DNA from 4 places in the Glutamicibacter sp. NPDC088483 genome. Region 1 is predicted to be linked to each of the others. Evidence: riboswitches for the same ligand, from Rfam matches in the RefSeq annotation. Region 1 holds a riboswitch; each other region holds the start of a gene.
The links. Region 1 has a riboswitch for S-adenosylmethionine ahead of ACIP6G_RS15220 (acyl-CoA dehydrogenase). Riboswitches for the same ligand answer to the same signal wherever they lie in the genome.

Region 1 (3,693 bases):
CATATTGCGGGCCGCCGATGGCAGGTAGCCGGTGACGACGTTCCAGCCCACGCGGCCGTTGGTCAGGTGGTCCAAGGTGGCCAAGCGGCGGGCGAAAGCGTACGGGTGCTCATAGGCGGTACCTGCGGTGACGCCGAAGCCGAGGTTCTGGGTCACAGCGGCCATGGCGGAAACCAGCATCATCGGGTCGTTGACCGGTGCCTGCGCGCCGGAGCCCAGCGGGGTCACGTTGGTGCCCTTGTACACGTCGTAGGTGCCCAGCACGTCGGCGAGGAACAGCCCGTCGAACTTCCCCTTTTCCAGCACCTTGGCCAGGTGGGTCCAGTAGCCCAGGGTGTTGTAGGTCGAGGCCTTGTCCTGCGGATGGCGCCACAGGCCCGGCGACTGGTGCACCACGCAGTTCATGTCGAATGCGTTGAATAAGATCTCGCGCTTGTTCTCGCTCATGGCTTTGCCCCCATAGGTCGGTAATCGTGGAAAGTTGCTGGTTTGCGTCGCAGGCCCTCAAGCCCGCTGGGTTGAATCTTCGCCGGTGACGGACAGCCGCTGCGGCTGGACACCGTTGATCTCGTAGTCCCCGACGATGCGCGCCTTGTAGATCGCCGGGTTATGCGTGGCGATGGTGCGCGCATTGCGCCAGTGCCGGTCCAGGTTGCAGCCGCTTCTGGTGGACGAGGCTCCCAGTCCGTCGAAGAGCTTGCTGGTCACGCCGATGGCCAGTGGCTGCACCACGGTTTGCGCGCGGTTGGCGGCCAGCTCGCATACTGCGTAGCGTTCTTCGTCGTTCAGTCCCGGGTCGCCCAAGGCGGCTTCAACTTCGAGTACCGCGCCGATCACCACGGAGTCGGCAGCGAAGGACTCCGCGGAAACTTCGCCCACCAGCTGGAGGACCTGGGGTTCCTGGTATACCGGCACCCCGGTTCCGGTGGTGAAGATGCGGGTGCGCGCCTGCACCGCGCTACGCAGGTCGTTCAGCGCGGCGCGGGCGATGCCGGCCTGCACGGCCATGAGCACCAGCTGGAAGATCGCCGCTTCGGAGTCATTGGTCTGCTGCGGCATGAAGCAATCCACCGGGACCTGGTGGAATTCGGTGGTGCCGGTTCCGGTGAGCCCCTGGCCGAATCCATCCCAGTCGTCGAGGATCTTGACGCCGCTGCGCTGGGTGGAGACCACGGCGATCTGGCGGCCGGCGAGCTCCGGGTGGGCCACGGCAACGGTGGTCCAGTCGGCAAAAATGGTGCCGGTGCAGTAGTACTTTTCACCGTCGATCACCCAGCGCCCGTCCACGGTGCTGGCCTTGGTGTTCAAGGTGCCCAGGGCGTTGCCACCGCGTTCGGTGTAGGCGTTGCCGATAATCTGCCCGGCAGCGATGCGAGCGACCCACTTCTTGCGCAGCTCTTCGTCCTCCAGCGCCAAGACGTTCTCGACGAATGCGACATGTGCACGCCACAGCTGGCCTACGTGGGAGTCCGCCTCGGACAGCTCGATGAGCAAGCGGAAGACATCCACCAGCCGTGCGCCGTAGCCCCCATCGGCAACGGAAAGGCGCAACGCACCGAACCGCTCGCGATTCAGCAGGCCTACCTGCTCGAAAGGAAGCACGCGGTTCAAGTCGCGGTCCTTGGCGGTTGCGGCGATCTGCGCAAAAACGGGACGGAAGATTTCGGCCAGCCGGTCGTATTGCTCATCCGCACTTGGTCCGGGGGTGATTTTCAGCAATTGCCTAGTCGGCAACTGTTCTTCAAACTTGTCCAGGCCCATTGCGGTGGCCTGCGAAGGGTCACTGAGCTGGTTGAAGTCCAGTCCGAGGGCATTGTGCGATTCACCAATAGGCATCAGGGTTCTCAATTCTTTCCATCGGTCCTGGCGGTAGCACCGTCCCGCTATTGGGGTGGTTGCTGCGGCGTCGTGGAGCCAGATCTCTCAGCCGCTCTGGATGGGTCGTAATTCATTTGTAACGGTAATAAACCGGTGATTCCAACCCGCGAAGTCACATTTCGTCCCAGTGCCGGCAGTGCCCATCTTCAAATTTCACAGCCTAATCCGTGTCCTGCCGAAGATGAGTTGCAAAGTTTTGCTTAATGTCAAGCAAACCGGCCTGCAATAAAATAAATAACGAAATTTCTGGGCAATGTGACGTAGTTGTCGAAGATTTTTTCATATTACGCGAGATTTGCGTTCAAATCGTTCGACTCGTTGTAATGGACACGTAACCATCCCGAGCGGCCGAGAGATCTGGCTCGTTGACGCCGCAGCAACCACCTTTGGAGTTTTGCTCTGCAGGCCGGTGCTACCGCCAGGACCGATGGAGATGAACATGACTCTTTCCTTTGCAGCGCCCGAGGCAGCTCCCGTTGTCTCAGCTTCAAGCGCCCTGGACGTGCAGTTCAGCAACGTGTCGCGGACCTTCACCACCAAAATGGAAAGCCGCACCGTCCTGGCCGATATCAACCTGCAAATTCCAGCAGGTCAAGTCCTGGCCATTCTTGGAGCCAGCGGTTGCGGAAAATCCACGCTGCTGCGTTCAGTATCGGGCTTGGACCACCCCACCACCGGCACCATTCGCACCGGCACCCGCGAGGTCACCGGCATCAACGAGTTATGCGCCGTTGCCTTCCAGGAGCCCCGGCTGCTGCCATGGCGCTCGGTTCGCCAGAACATTGCACTAGGCCTGGCACCGGAAACCGATAAGCGCGCCGGCAACTCGCTGATCGATGAGTTGATCGAGCTGACCGGTCTGAGCCATGCAGCCAGCTTGCGCCCACGAGAGATCTCCGGAGGCATGGCGCAGCGGGTTTCGCTGGCTCGCGCGCTGGCTCGGCGCCCGGGTGTATTGCTTCTTGATGAACCCTTCGGAGCCCTCGATGCGCTGACACGCTTGAAGATGCAGGATCTGCTGCTCTCGATTCACGCATCGTTCCCCACCACCGTTCTCATGGTGACCCATGATGTGGACGAGGCGTTGACTTTGGCTGACCGCGTGATTGTTCTGGGGCGAGGCGCTGGGCATAGTGCAGCGGGCGTCATCGAAGATCTGTCCATCTCAGCTGGGCATCCACGCCGGCATACCGATGAAAAGTTCGTTGCAGATCGTCTGCACCTATTGCGCCTGCTCGGCGTCGACCCAACCAACCATTAGTCCCGGGCACGCCGTGGGGCCCGAACCATTCGGCGGCCTCTCTGCCTTTCACCTACACCGCTTGCACGCACAATTCTAGGATTCTCCATGCTTTTGAACCGTCTCACCCGCCGCACGGCATTGTCCGCCGCCGCCTTGCTCGTTGGCGCAATTGCCCTGACCGGCTGTGCTGGCGAAAACGCTACAGCCTCCTCGGATGGTCAGACCCTGTCCATCGACTTTGCCACATACAACCCGCTGAGCCTGGTGCTCAAGGAAAAGGGATGGTTGGAAGCAGCCGCCAAGGAGCAGGGCGTAAATGTCGAATGGATCCAGTCCGCTGGTTCCAACAAGGCCAATGAAGCTCTTCGCGCCGACGCAATCGATGTTGGTTCCACAGCCGGTTCCGCTGCGCTCCTGAACCGTTCGAACGGTGCACCCATCAAGACCATCGCACTGTATTCGCAGCCGGAATGGGCAGCCCTGGTAGTGGATAGGGACTCAAAAATCGAGTCCGTTGAAGATCTCGCTGGCAAGACCGTGGCCGCTACAAAGGGCACCGACCCATACTTCTT
Region 2 (3,693 bases), on a different contig from region 1:
GGGCGAATTCAATCAGCGTTTGCGCGTCCAGGGAGGATCCGCTGGCGCGGATGACATATGCCACCGGACGCTCGCCCCATTTCTCGTCCGCTATGCCGATGACGGCCAGGTCCAGCACCTCGGGGTGCGAGGCCAGCGCCTGCTCCACCTCGATGGTGGAGATGTTCTCGCCGCCGGAAATGATGATGTCCTTGGCCCGGTCGCGCACCTGGATGTAGCCATCCGGGTGCATGACACCCAGATCGCCGGTGTGGAACCAGCCGCCATGGAAAGCTTGGGTAGTGGCCGCTTCATCGCGATAGTAGCCGATCATGACGTTATTGCCGCGCAGCACGATTTCGCCCATGGTCTGTCCATCCGCCGGGACATCGTTCATGTTCTCGTCAACAATGCGTGCGGACTCGGCGGTAATCATGCCAACGCCTTGGCGGGCGAGCTTCGCGGCCCGGTCCGGGCCATCGAGGGCATCCCACTCATCCTGGTACTCGCACACCGTGTACGGTCCGTATACCTCGGTGAGGCCATATACATGGACTACCTCGATGCCCAGCTTCTGCAGCTTGGAGATGATTGCCGGGGACGGGGGAGCTCCTGCGGTGGTGATGCGCAGTGGCGCATCGAGCTGGTGGGCGCGGGTGGAGTCGGCGATGATGGAGCAGACGGTCGGAGCGCCGCACAAGTGGGTGGTTCCAAGATTCTCGATGGCATCCCAAACGGAATCTTCGCGCACGCCGCGCAGGCACAGGTGGGTTCCTCCCGCCGCGGTGACGGCCCATGGAGTGCACCAGCCGTTGCAGTGGAACATCGGCAGGGTCCACAAGTAGCGGGTCTTGGCGGTGAAGCCCTGGTGGTGCGCTTCGCCCAACGAGTTCAGGTAGCTGCCGCGGTGCGAGTAGAGCACACCCTTCGGCTTGCCGGTGGTGCCCGACGTGTAATTGAGAGTGATCGGAGCCCGCTCATCGGCGATGGCGTAGGGAAGTCTTTCATCCGAGGCTTGTGCGATTAGCTCGTCCAAGGTGGCGTCCACGGGCACGTCCGGACGTTCTCCGGCGTACTGGTCATCGGTGATCTCGATGAGCGCCTCCAGCGTTGGGTTCTCGCGGCGCAGGGTCTTCGTGTTCTCCAACAGCTCTGTGTCGGCAAGCATCAGCTTGGCAGCAGAATGATCAATGATGTATTGCAGCTCGTGGGCCGAAAGTCGGGTGTTCAGGGCAACGAGGACTGCGCCTGACAGCGGTACGGCGTAATGCGCCATGAGCATTTCGGGAGTATTCGGTGCCAGCACGGCCACGCGGTCGCCCGGCTCAATGCGAGCCTTCAGCGCCTGGGCAAAGCGGTGCACCCGTGCTTCGAAATCTTCATAGGAGAAGCTGCGAGTTCCATGGATGACGGCGGTCTTCTTCGGATAGGCCTCGGCTGTGCGTTCCAAGAAACGCAGTGGGGTCAATTCTGAATGGTTTGCCTGAATCTCTACCATGGTGTGGCTATTCCTCAATCGTCATCGATGGTTACGGAGAACAATAAGCAGGAGTGTGACTCAATGCACTCCATGACCAATAGTGGCATGAACCTCAGCGTCATGCCGGGAAACCAAGTTTCATTACGGTGGGCGGTAGGGAATTCGCGCCAGGGCACCGAGCCCAGGGGAGGCGTTAGTGTTCTGCCGAATCAAGAGCGGCGGAAGCCTGCTGCGATCATGGGGCCGAGGCGTTCAAGAAGCGCGGCGTATGGCGAATAAAAGACTGCCCAAGGACTTCTGGCGGGGCCTTGGATCGAATATTGCGTCGAATATTGCGATTTGCGAAGTGAAATGTTTGACGGCTGTTCGTCATGAGCCATATCGTTTTAAACAGAATCAAGAGCATCAGCTATAAGCCCTGGCTTGCTGATCGGCAACCCTCTCAACGGTAGTGGGGTGCTCCAGGTGAGGATTCGGTTCCACACAAAATGTGCTGGAACAAGTACCGCACACGGCGCGGAACTTCAGCCCAAGCGGCTTCGAGTAACGAGAAGCCAATGCTTGCAGGCTACTGCGCGGTGGGCAAGACCCAAAGGAATCGAGCCATGTCATTGAATCTTGAACTTGACCCGTTGACCCTGCGCAAGGTTTTCGCTCAGCATCCATCAGGGGTAGCCGCCCTCTGTGCAGAACTGGATGGCGTGAAGACCGGAATTGTCGCTTCATCGTTTACCGTGGGAGTTTCCCTCGAACCTGCACTGGTGATGTTCGCCGTGCAGAAGTGCTCGAACACTTGGCCAAAGCTGCGCGAAGCTGGCCGCATTGGCGTCTCAGTGCTGAGCGAACGCAATGATGGTGTCTGCGCTCAGATTGCGTCGAAAAATGGCGACCGGTTCCGCGGAATCGATACCTATTCCTCGGATCAGGGCGCGCTCTTCGTCAACGACTCCACGTTGTGGCTGGAGACTTCGATCTACAACGAGGTCGAAGCGGGGGATCACTGGGTAGTCCTGATGGAAGTCCACGGGCACCGCACCTCCGAGCACTCGCCACAGATCTTCCATGATTCGCGGTTCCATTCGCTGCCGATTCCTGAGCTCGTATAAGCGCTTCGCATCTTCCAAAGCTCCGGCGAGATCAAATCATCGATCTGGCCGGAGCTTTTTGAATTCCGGTTAGGCGGGTTGAGCCGTTCCCCGCAGCCCTCGACACCGGCAATGCCCGTTCTCTCTCGCCACCCTGAAGACGTGGCAAGATGGCTGGCAATCTCATGGCCTGCCATCTTGGGTCAGCTGCCCCAGGCATTTGGCGATAACCTCGTCATCAAAGTATCTGTCGCGAGAAACCTTGAACTCGCCATATCCGCCACCCGCCTGGGCTGTCGAACAGAACCGCGCAGGTAGCTCATGGATCCTCGCTGCACGCTGGACCAGAGTGGCAGCGAATTGCCGGCAACCCTCGGATGGGGTTTCCGAGCCATGCAAAGGCCGCGCATCACAAATGAAACCGGCGCTTTATGGCGTCTTCACTGGCGCGCGTTGCGGACGCGAAGTGGCGAGAGTGCGCCGGCAGCCCAGTCGCTGATCCAGGTTCGCCCGCAGAGTCGTTGCACACATTAAGTTATCCACCGCCCCCGAACGCAGAAACCCTAGCCGATTGTGGACTACTGGAAGATCCGGCCTTGCTGGCGAATTTAATCCACGGTGACTTAGGGTTTTGTAAATTGACCAGTATCCACAAGGTTATCCACAAAACTGTGGACAAGACGTGGGCAAATGTGTACAAAGGGTGAAAAACCCCGGGAACTGGGCGATTAAGGGTGTTGATAACCTTGGGTCGGTTGGCGTGAGCTTCAATGAATTAAGTTTCTGTCCACAGGTGTGCGAATACAAACAACCAAGTCAACAGATATTAATGATACGTAGAGTGGGGTAATCCACAGAGTTCTCCCCAGACTGTGAACAGGGAACTCCACAGGTAGAGGAGTGTTATCCACATATTCTGTGGATAATGAGGTTTACGCCTGTTAATAACAGCCCTAGTGTTGGGTTCGGGAGAGAAATATCCACAGGCGCCTGACATCCAAATGTCCGTATCGACTGACACGATGAAGCGTTGCCATGAGGCAAGGATAATTTTTCCCAGCGGGTCAATAGGGGATGGAAGTGTCTGCAATGAGTGCTGAGCCGGTTTACGAAGGACGAGATTCCGACGCAGGGCGCAAGCCGCCACAG
Region 3 (3,693 bases), on a different contig from region 1:
ACCTGGTACCGCCCGCGAGGCCCCTCGAGCAGACCCGTTGGCTTCTCGCCATCCTGCGGGTTGCGCGAGAAACGGGTTTCAAGCTCGGCCTCGGAACGATAGGTGATGTGGGCCAGGCGGCGAGCCAAGCCAAGACCGGCGTCCGGGCGCGCATCGTTGCCGTAGTAGTCGCCATTGCAGAAGTGCGGATCCAACCGGATGGATTGGGTTTGCACCTGTGCAAAGGCAATTTGCTCGGCAGTCGCCTGCGCGCTCGAGGCCATCACTACGAGGTTCTTGACTTGGTCGGGGAACTCGACGGCGTATTCCAACGCGCGCGCACCGCCCATCGAACCGCCAATGACCGCATGCCAGGAATCGATTCCCAGTTGCTTGGCCAGCCGCGCTTCAAGGCGCACCGAGTCCTTGATGGTGACGAAAGGAAAGCTCGAACCGTAGGGCAGGCCCTGGTCGCCCAAGGACGAGGGGCCGGTGGAACCATTGCAACCACCCACCATGTTGATGGACACGACAAAGTACTCATTAGTGTCAACCGTGGCGCCGGGGCCTACGAGCTCTTCCCACCAGCCGGCGCTTTGCGAATCGCCTTGCGCAACGTGGGCATCACCGGTGAGCGCATGCATCACCAGCACCGCGTTGGAGCCATCAGCTGCTAGCGTCCCCCACGTTTCATAGGCCAGCACCACGTCCGGAAGGAATCCACCGAATTCGAAGTGGTGCTCCCCCACGGACTTACGGCGCAAAATGCCGTCTTGTCCGCCGGCGAGCTCTTCGGCGCGCAGAGTATCTTCAGTAGTCACAATGGATGCCATGCCTAGAGGGTTTCCTGCAGTTCCTTGTTCTCGAGGGCTGCAACAGCTTGGAAGCCCAGTTCCAGATCGGCCAGAATATCCTTGATATTCTCCAGTCCGACGCTCAGCCGCACCAGTCCCGGGCTCACGCCGGCCGCAACCTGCTCCGCTTCGGAGAGCTGGGCATGGGTGGTGGAGGCCGGGTGGATGACCAATGAGCGCACGTCGCCGATGTTCGCGACATTGGAGTGCAATACCAGTGCGTCCACGAAGGCCTGGCCGGCTTCCGAACCGCCCTCCAGTTCGAACGCGATGATCGAGCCGGCGCCCTGATCGCTGTACTTCTGCGCACGCTCATGCCAAGGCGAGGACTTCAGGCCTGCGTAGGCGACCTTCTGCACTTCCTCGCGGGCTTCGAGCCAATTGGCAACTTCTACGGCATTCTGGCCGTGGCGCTCAATGCGCAGCGACAAGGTTTCCAGGCCCTGCGCGATCAAGAACGCGTTGAACGGCGCAACCGAGGAACCCAAATCGCGCAGCAACTGCACGCGGGCCTTGAGGATGTAGGCCAGATTGGCGCCCAGGATGCCGTTGACACCCAGGTCGCGGGCGAAGACCAGGCCGTTGTATGACTCGTCCGGGGTGTTGAATCCCGGGAAGCGGTCGGCGTCCTTGGCGAAGTCGAAGTTGCCCGAGTCCACGATGACACCGGCAATGGCATTGCCGTGGCCGCCAAGGAACTTGGTGGCCGAATGGATCACGATATCCGCGCCCCACTCGATCGGGCGGATCAGGTACGGGGTGGCCAGGGTGTTGTCCACCAGCAGCGGCACGCCAGCTTCGTGGGCGATCGCCGAGATGCCCTCGATGTCCAGGACGTCCTGTCGCGGATTGGAGATGGTTTCCCCGAAGAAGGCCTTGGTGTTCGGACGCACCGCGGCACGCCAATCATCCAGGTTGTCCGGGTCCGAAACGAAGGTGACCTCGATGCCCAGGCGCTTGAGCGTGTGCTTGAGCAGGTTCTGGGTTCCGCCATACAGGCTGGGGCTGGCCACCAGGTGGTCGCCGGCTTCGGCCAAATTCAAGATGGCGAAAGTGGTGGCAGCCTGTCCCGAAGAGAGCAGCAGTGCTCCAACGCCGCCCTCCAGGTCAGCGACGCGGGTTTCCACCGCGTCAGTGGTCGGGTTGCCGATACGGGTGTAGATCGGCTCCAGTTCCTGCAGCGCGAAACGTGCAGCAGCGCTCTGGGCGCTGGGGAAGACGAAAGAGGTGGTTTGGAAAATCGGGAGAGCCCGTGCTCCGGTCGTCGGATCCGGGGTCTGGCCGGAGTGGATCTGACGGGTTTCAAATGACCAGTTATTGCTCATGGTTTCCTCCAAATAGCGTTTCATGACTATGGGGGTACGCCACTGAAAAGACACCGACAGGAAGCACCATATCGTGACGACTTCCAGGGGTAACCCGCGCTTGTCCTTGATGCCTTGTGCGTTCAAGGGCCAGGTCTTCACCCGGGGCACCCCACCGCGGTTGGAGGGTTGCCGCCCAGTAAGCCGGGGCTTGTTACTGGGACTCATGACCTGGTACCAGTTTGCCCGAAAACCGAAGATCTTTGCAACGCAAGGGCTCGTCATTGGACTCAATCGGTCATATTTCGCGAATATTGCAGGTTCATCGCAGAGTATTCGATAGCATCACGGCACTTAGGTGTGCCTAAGTAGAGACTCGCATCACATGTTGCCATGATGGGCACATGATGAGGCTAGATCACGTAAGTTATGCATGCGGCCCAGACGGGCTGTTGCCAACCGCTGAAAGAATCTCCGAGTCCCTTGGACTGGAATTCGTCAAGGGCGGCGTGCATCCACGATTCGGAACACGCAATGTCATCTTCCCGCTCAAGCACGGCCAGTACCTGGAGGTGGTTGAAGTCCTGAACCACCCGGCCAGCGACAAGGCACCCTTCGGACAGGCGGTTCGCGCCCGTTCGGAGCTCGGCGGCGGCTGGATGGGCTGGTGCGTCTCGGTGGAGGACCTATCCAGTGCCGAGGACCGCTTGGGCCGCAAGTCGGTGCCGGGCAACCGGAAGTTCCCTGATGGCCGCGAACTGACCTGGCAGCAGATTGGCATCAAGGGCCTGATCGCCGATCCGCAGTGCCCGTACCTGATTTCCTGGGATGAAGGATCCGAGGAGCTGCATCCGTCCAAGGCGCTGGAACCTGCCGGCGCCATCAGCCAGATCGCCATCGCCGGCTCGCGTGAACGGGTGCTGGATTGGCTGGGCCAGCCGCAGAACGTCAATTTGGGCGCTGTCACCATGCAATATGAAGCGCCGAATGGCACTCCGGGCATCATGTCGGTTACCTTTGAGACCGAGTCCGGAACCGTGGTGCTGTAAACAGTTCCGCAGAGATCGCAAGTAGGCGGGGACAATGGCGTCCCCACCTACTTTCTTTTCCTTAAGGCCGGTCCAGCCGCTTCCCCAGGACCGCGACGTGCTGGTCTTCGAAGCCCAGCCGTTCATAGAAATCGATGACGGCAGAGTTCTCCTCGCGGACCATGAGCTGCACCTTGGGCACGCCGAGATCCCGCAGCCACAGGACAGCGGCATCCACCAGCGCCCTTCCCAGTCCGTTGCCCTGCCGGCACGGATCCACCGCAACATAGTAGAGCCAACCTCGGTGGCCATCATGGCCAACCATCGCAGTAGCCATGAGTTGATCGTTCTCAACGATGGACAGCACCGTGGAAGTAGGCTCGGCCAAAGCCCGTCGGGCGTCGGCGAGCGCATCATTCCACGGACGAGTCAGCCCAGTTGCTTCCCACAATTCAACTGCTTGGCGAAGGTCCTCTTCGCGCAGCACGGTAATCTGCATTGGCTCAGCTTACCGGCGCTACTGGCCGA
Region 4 (3,693 bases), on a different contig from region 1:
TCGCAACGTAGCGGGCTACTAGCTGATGCTGACGTCGAAGATCAGGCCCAAGCAGTAGGTGATGGCCGCTGCGCCCCAGCCGATGGCTAGCTGGCGCAGGCCGCGCTTGAGTGGCGAGGCACCGGAGAGCAGGCCTACGATCCCGCCGGTGATCATCAGGGCCAATCCCACCAGGACTACCGAGACGATGATCGCGGTCATGCCGGACAGGCCAAGGATATACGGCAGGATCGGCACCACAGCACCGGAAGCAAAGAGGAAGAACGAGGTGGCCGCCGCACCGGTGGCCGAACCCAGCTCCTGGTGCTCCTTCTCGAGTTCTTCGCCGCGACCCTCTGGGTTCAGCGAGAAGTCGGGGTTGCAATCGCAGGTGAACAGGCCCATGCGTTCGGCGGCCCGGTGCTCGGCATCTTCATCGCTCATGCCGCGGGCCTTATAGATTAGCAGCAGCTCGTTGGCGTCCAGATCAAGGTTCGGGGCCGCTGTCAGCGTGACCTGGGTTGGGCGTGAAGCTGTCAGCAGCTCGCGCTGGGAACGCACCGAAACGTATTCGCCAGCTGCCATGGACAGTGCACCGGCCAGCAAGCCGGCAATGCCGGAGAACAGCACGAAGGTCGCTGAAACACCGGTCGCACCGATGCCCATGATCAACGCGAGATTGGAAACCAGCCCGTCGTTGGCGCCGAAGACCGCAGCACGGAAGTTGCCCGAAAGGCGCGCACGGCCTGCTGTAGCAAGCGCGCGAACGACTTCTTCGTGGACCTGTTCGTCGGCCGCCATCTGCGCGGTGGCGTCCTTGTCATCGCGGTAGGGCGAACTGCTCTCGGAGCGCTGGGCCATGGCCAGGACGAAGACCGAACCGAAATGCAATGCCAGGAAACGCAGCATGGTGCGGCGCAGCGACGGGCGGACTTCCTTGACATGTTCGCCGAGCAGGACGCGCCAGTGGGATTCGTGGCGTGCTTCCGCCTCTGCCAGGCCCAGCAGGATTTGCCGTTCCTGCCCGGTTTTCTTTTCCGCGAGGGCCCGGTAGATGGAGCCTTCTGCGACTTCATCAGCGAGATACTTGCGCCATCGCTGGATCTGCGCTTTGGTAGGTTCGGTTGCTGAGTGCTGTGACATCGCGAAGATGACTCTCCTGGAACATGGAGTTTCCCAATGAAACCCGTGGATCGGATCAACTACCCAGTTTAGTCAGGGCTCCTGCACTTGGGAATTTGGCAAGACTAAAAGCAAATCGCTTGCCCGCAGGATCTCCGGCGACTGGCACCACCAGCAGCAATTCAGATGTGGCCGGGTCGAAGGTCGGCCGGCGGGCACAACGAGCAATGAGCTGTTCAAGCCTGAGCGGATCTGCAACGTAGCGGGTGCGCCAGCGGCCTTCGGCCTTGAACTGCACTTGGCCGGTCTGGCGGTCGATGACGGGCAGAATCGGATATGCCATGGGACGTCAACTCTCTTGCGCGCTCTTGCCCGTGCACCTGTTGATGCGCGGACCGCTTCCTCATCCGAACCACCCATGAACTTGGGGTTGGTGCGCGGCCAGTCGGAGCTTGGCGCCGCGTCTCGTGAAGCAACATTTCCGATGGTACCGCCGGTGGCAGGGCGCGGTGAAGTCCGAATGCGTAATATGACTGCGGCTCAGCTGCCCGGGGCAAAGGCATTGGCCAGTTGCTGCAGCTTCTCGCGTTGTTCGGCCCATTGCCCCGCGGTGTAGCCGGGCAGCAGATCCAGTTGCGCGGTCCAGCCAGCACGGCCATCGAGCTGCTCGCGGATAATATCCAGATGCCCTGCATGCCGGGAGGTCTCGGCGAGCGCATGGATGAGCAGGTGATCCAAGGTGGTTTTGCCAGCTGGCCCCCACCACGGTACCTCTACGGGACAGTCCAGGGGCAGGTCGCTGATGGCTTCATCGGCGAAGGCGATGGCTTTCCGATACAGGCCGATCAGCTGTTGCGCATCCATATCTGCTGGCGGGAGGAAATCCGCGTCGGGATCATGCGGCGCAATGAATTCGCGAACGTAGGGGTCATCGGCCCTGCGCTTGAGGCAGGTGCCGAAATATTCGTATTCATTGATCGCCAAATGGTGCAGTACTCCCAGGATATGGGTGCCTGTGGGGGTGAGCGGAGTGCGTGCCAGGTGTTCGGCGAGGCCTTCTGCCTTGTAGATCGCATTCTCGCGCGCGTCGTTCAGGTACCCGCAGAGCTTGTCCTTGGTGCTGTCCATGGACAGAGTCTAGTGAGCGCTGCAGCCTCGCGGTAGAGGGCGCGGTGTGTTTACCATTGGTAAACTTGCCCCGCAGGCCTTGAAGCCAAAGTGGTTGCGGTTGTTGCTGCAGAAAACGTCGAGGAGCCAAACGATGAAAACCTTGCCAGTTGAACCAACCGGTGCTGCGATCAATATCGGTGCGAGGCTGCGCGGGGTGCGGCAGACCCAGCGTATGACCATTGACCAGGTCGCCGAGCTATCCGGACTGACCAAGGGTTTCCTCTCGCGTGTGGAGCGCGACCTGACCAGCCCTTCGGTTTCCACTCTTTTGCGGTTGTGCGAAGTGCTGGGCATGGAGGTCGGTACCCTCTTCGAGGTTCCTGAAACGAAACTGGTCCGACTGGAGCAGGCGCCCCGTGTTTCCCTGGGCGGTGACGGCATCACGGAGCAGCTGGTCACGCCGCGCAGCGAGAAGCGGGTGCAGATGATTCGCGCCGAGATTGCGCCCAAGGGCACCGGTGAAGCGGAACTGTATTCGGTGGATTGCGAGCTGGAAGTGCTGCACGTGATCGCTGGAAAATTCATCCTGGTATTGCCTGATCAGCGCGTAGAACTCGAAGCAGGCGATACGATCACCTTCCCCGGGCGTGAACCGCATAGCTGGGAAAACGATTCTGATGAGGTCGCTGTGGTTACCTGGACGCTGATCCTCTCATGACGCCAAGCCACGGCACTTGCTGCCATGGCACGGCATGCGCAGTGCGGCTGCGCGTTCGTCTGCGGGGAGATGAACCGCGTATTCTAGGAACGATGCGTTGTTCCGGGCGCTCGGGACAATCAGTGATGGGAGAGGCGTGAGGACAGGCGAACCAACCGCTGCGCAAGATCAACTGCGCAGTATCAGCTGGTGGGCTTCGATACTTTTCGGCGTTCTTATTGGCACCACCTTGACCTGGATCCGCACCCAACGCAATTTCTTCTTCATTGGCGCCGCGATTCTGGCCGTCGTCATTGTCACCATTGGCGTGCGGACGATTCGCCGACGGGCACGCTTCCCGGTGATGGCGCAGGCACGCACCTCGTGGGCGTATGTGCTGTGGACCGGTGTCCTGCTGGTCCTGGCCGGACCGATCCAGCTGGTGTACGTAGCTGATGACCTTTCCGAACTGACGATCAAATCGCTGGTCATGTCCGCAGGCTTCTGCCTGGGCATTCACGAGGTCGACCGCGCGCTGGTGAAAGCCAGCAAGAAGCGCTCCGGCGAGGCCTAGCCTCCTGATTTGGGCAAAATAGCCTGAAATGTAGTCAAAACATCCAATACCCTTTGGCGCGATTTTGCATAGTGTGATCCTGATCAACTTTCCAGAAGGGGTTGCCATGTCAGGAAAAACCGCGAAGAACCACACCGCAGAACCAGGCCTCAAGAAGGTCCTCGGCCGCTGGGATGCCTTGGCCATAGGCGTTGGCGCGATGATCGGTTTT

Region 2: it holds a riboswitch for S-adenosylmethionine, as region 1 does, so the genes downstream of both, ACIP6G_RS09765 (flavin reductase family protein) here and ACIP6G_RS15220 (acyl-CoA dehydrogenase) in region 1, are expected to answer to the same signal.
Region 3: it holds a riboswitch for S-adenosylmethionine, as region 1 does, so the genes downstream of both, ACIP6G_RS12000 (bifunctional o-acetylhomoserine/o-acetylserine sulfhydrylase) here and ACIP6G_RS15220 (acyl-CoA dehydrogenase) in region 1, are expected to answer to the same signal.
Region 4: it holds a riboswitch for S-adenosylmethionine, as region 1 does, so the genes downstream of both, ACIP6G_RS17145 (hypothetical protein) here and ACIP6G_RS15220 (acyl-CoA dehydrogenase) in region 1, are expected to answer to the same signal.

Annotation. Positions count from the first base shown of each region.
Region 1 covers NZ_JBIVMP010000007.1:97,206-100,898, reverse strand. Annotated here, with positions in the region: gene ACIP6G_RS15225 (LLM class flavin-dependent oxidoreductase) at 1-447, opposite strand, end outside; gene ACIP6G_RS15220 (acyl-CoA dehydrogenase) at 505-1,836, opposite strand; SAM riboswitch class I at 1,852-1,943, opposite strand; SAM riboswitch class I at 2,211-2,312, shown strand; gene ACIP6G_RS15215 (ABC transporter ATP-binding protein) at 2,318-3,139, shown strand; gene ACIP6G_RS15210 (aliphatic sulfonate ABC transporter substrate-binding protein) at 3,227-3,693, shown strand, end outside.
Region 2 covers NZ_JBIVMP010000004.1:132,648-136,340, forward strand. Annotated here, with positions in the region: gene ACIP6G_RS09760 (long-chain-fatty-acid--CoA ligase) at 1-1,477, opposite strand, end outside; SAM riboswitch class IV at 1,854-1,970, shown strand; gene ACIP6G_RS09765 (flavin reductase family protein) at 2,065-2,565, shown strand; gene dnaB (replicative DNA helicase) at 3,634-3,693, shown strand, end outside.
Region 3 covers NZ_JBIVMP010000005.1:179,780-183,472, reverse strand. Annotated here, with positions in the region: gene ACIP6G_RS12005 (homoserine O-acetyltransferase) at 1-812, opposite strand, end outside; gene ACIP6G_RS12000 (bifunctional o-acetylhomoserine/o-acetylserine sulfhydrylase) at 815-2,158, opposite strand; SAM riboswitch class IV at 2,250-2,369, opposite strand; gene ACIP6G_RS11995 (VOC family protein) at 2,542-3,186, shown strand; gene ACIP6G_RS11990 (GNAT family acetyltransferase) at 3,248-3,664, opposite strand; gene ACIP6G_RS11985 (type II CAAX endopeptidase family protein) at 3,683-3,693, opposite strand, start outside.
Region 4 covers NZ_JBIVMP010000008.1:168,871-172,563, reverse strand. Annotated here, with positions in the region: gene ACIP6G_RS17150 (VIT1/CCC1 transporter family protein) at 19-1,122, opposite strand; gene ACIP6G_RS17145 (hypothetical protein) at 1,178-1,444, opposite strand; SAM riboswitch class IV at 1,461-1,574, opposite strand; gene ACIP6G_RS17140 (DinB family protein) at 1,642-2,229, opposite strand; gene ACIP6G_RS17135 (helix-turn-helix domain-containing protein) at 2,363-2,929, shown strand; gene ACIP6G_RS17130 (hypothetical protein) at 3,066-3,482, shown strand; gene ACIP6G_RS17125 (APC family permease) at 3,589-3,693, shown strand, end outside.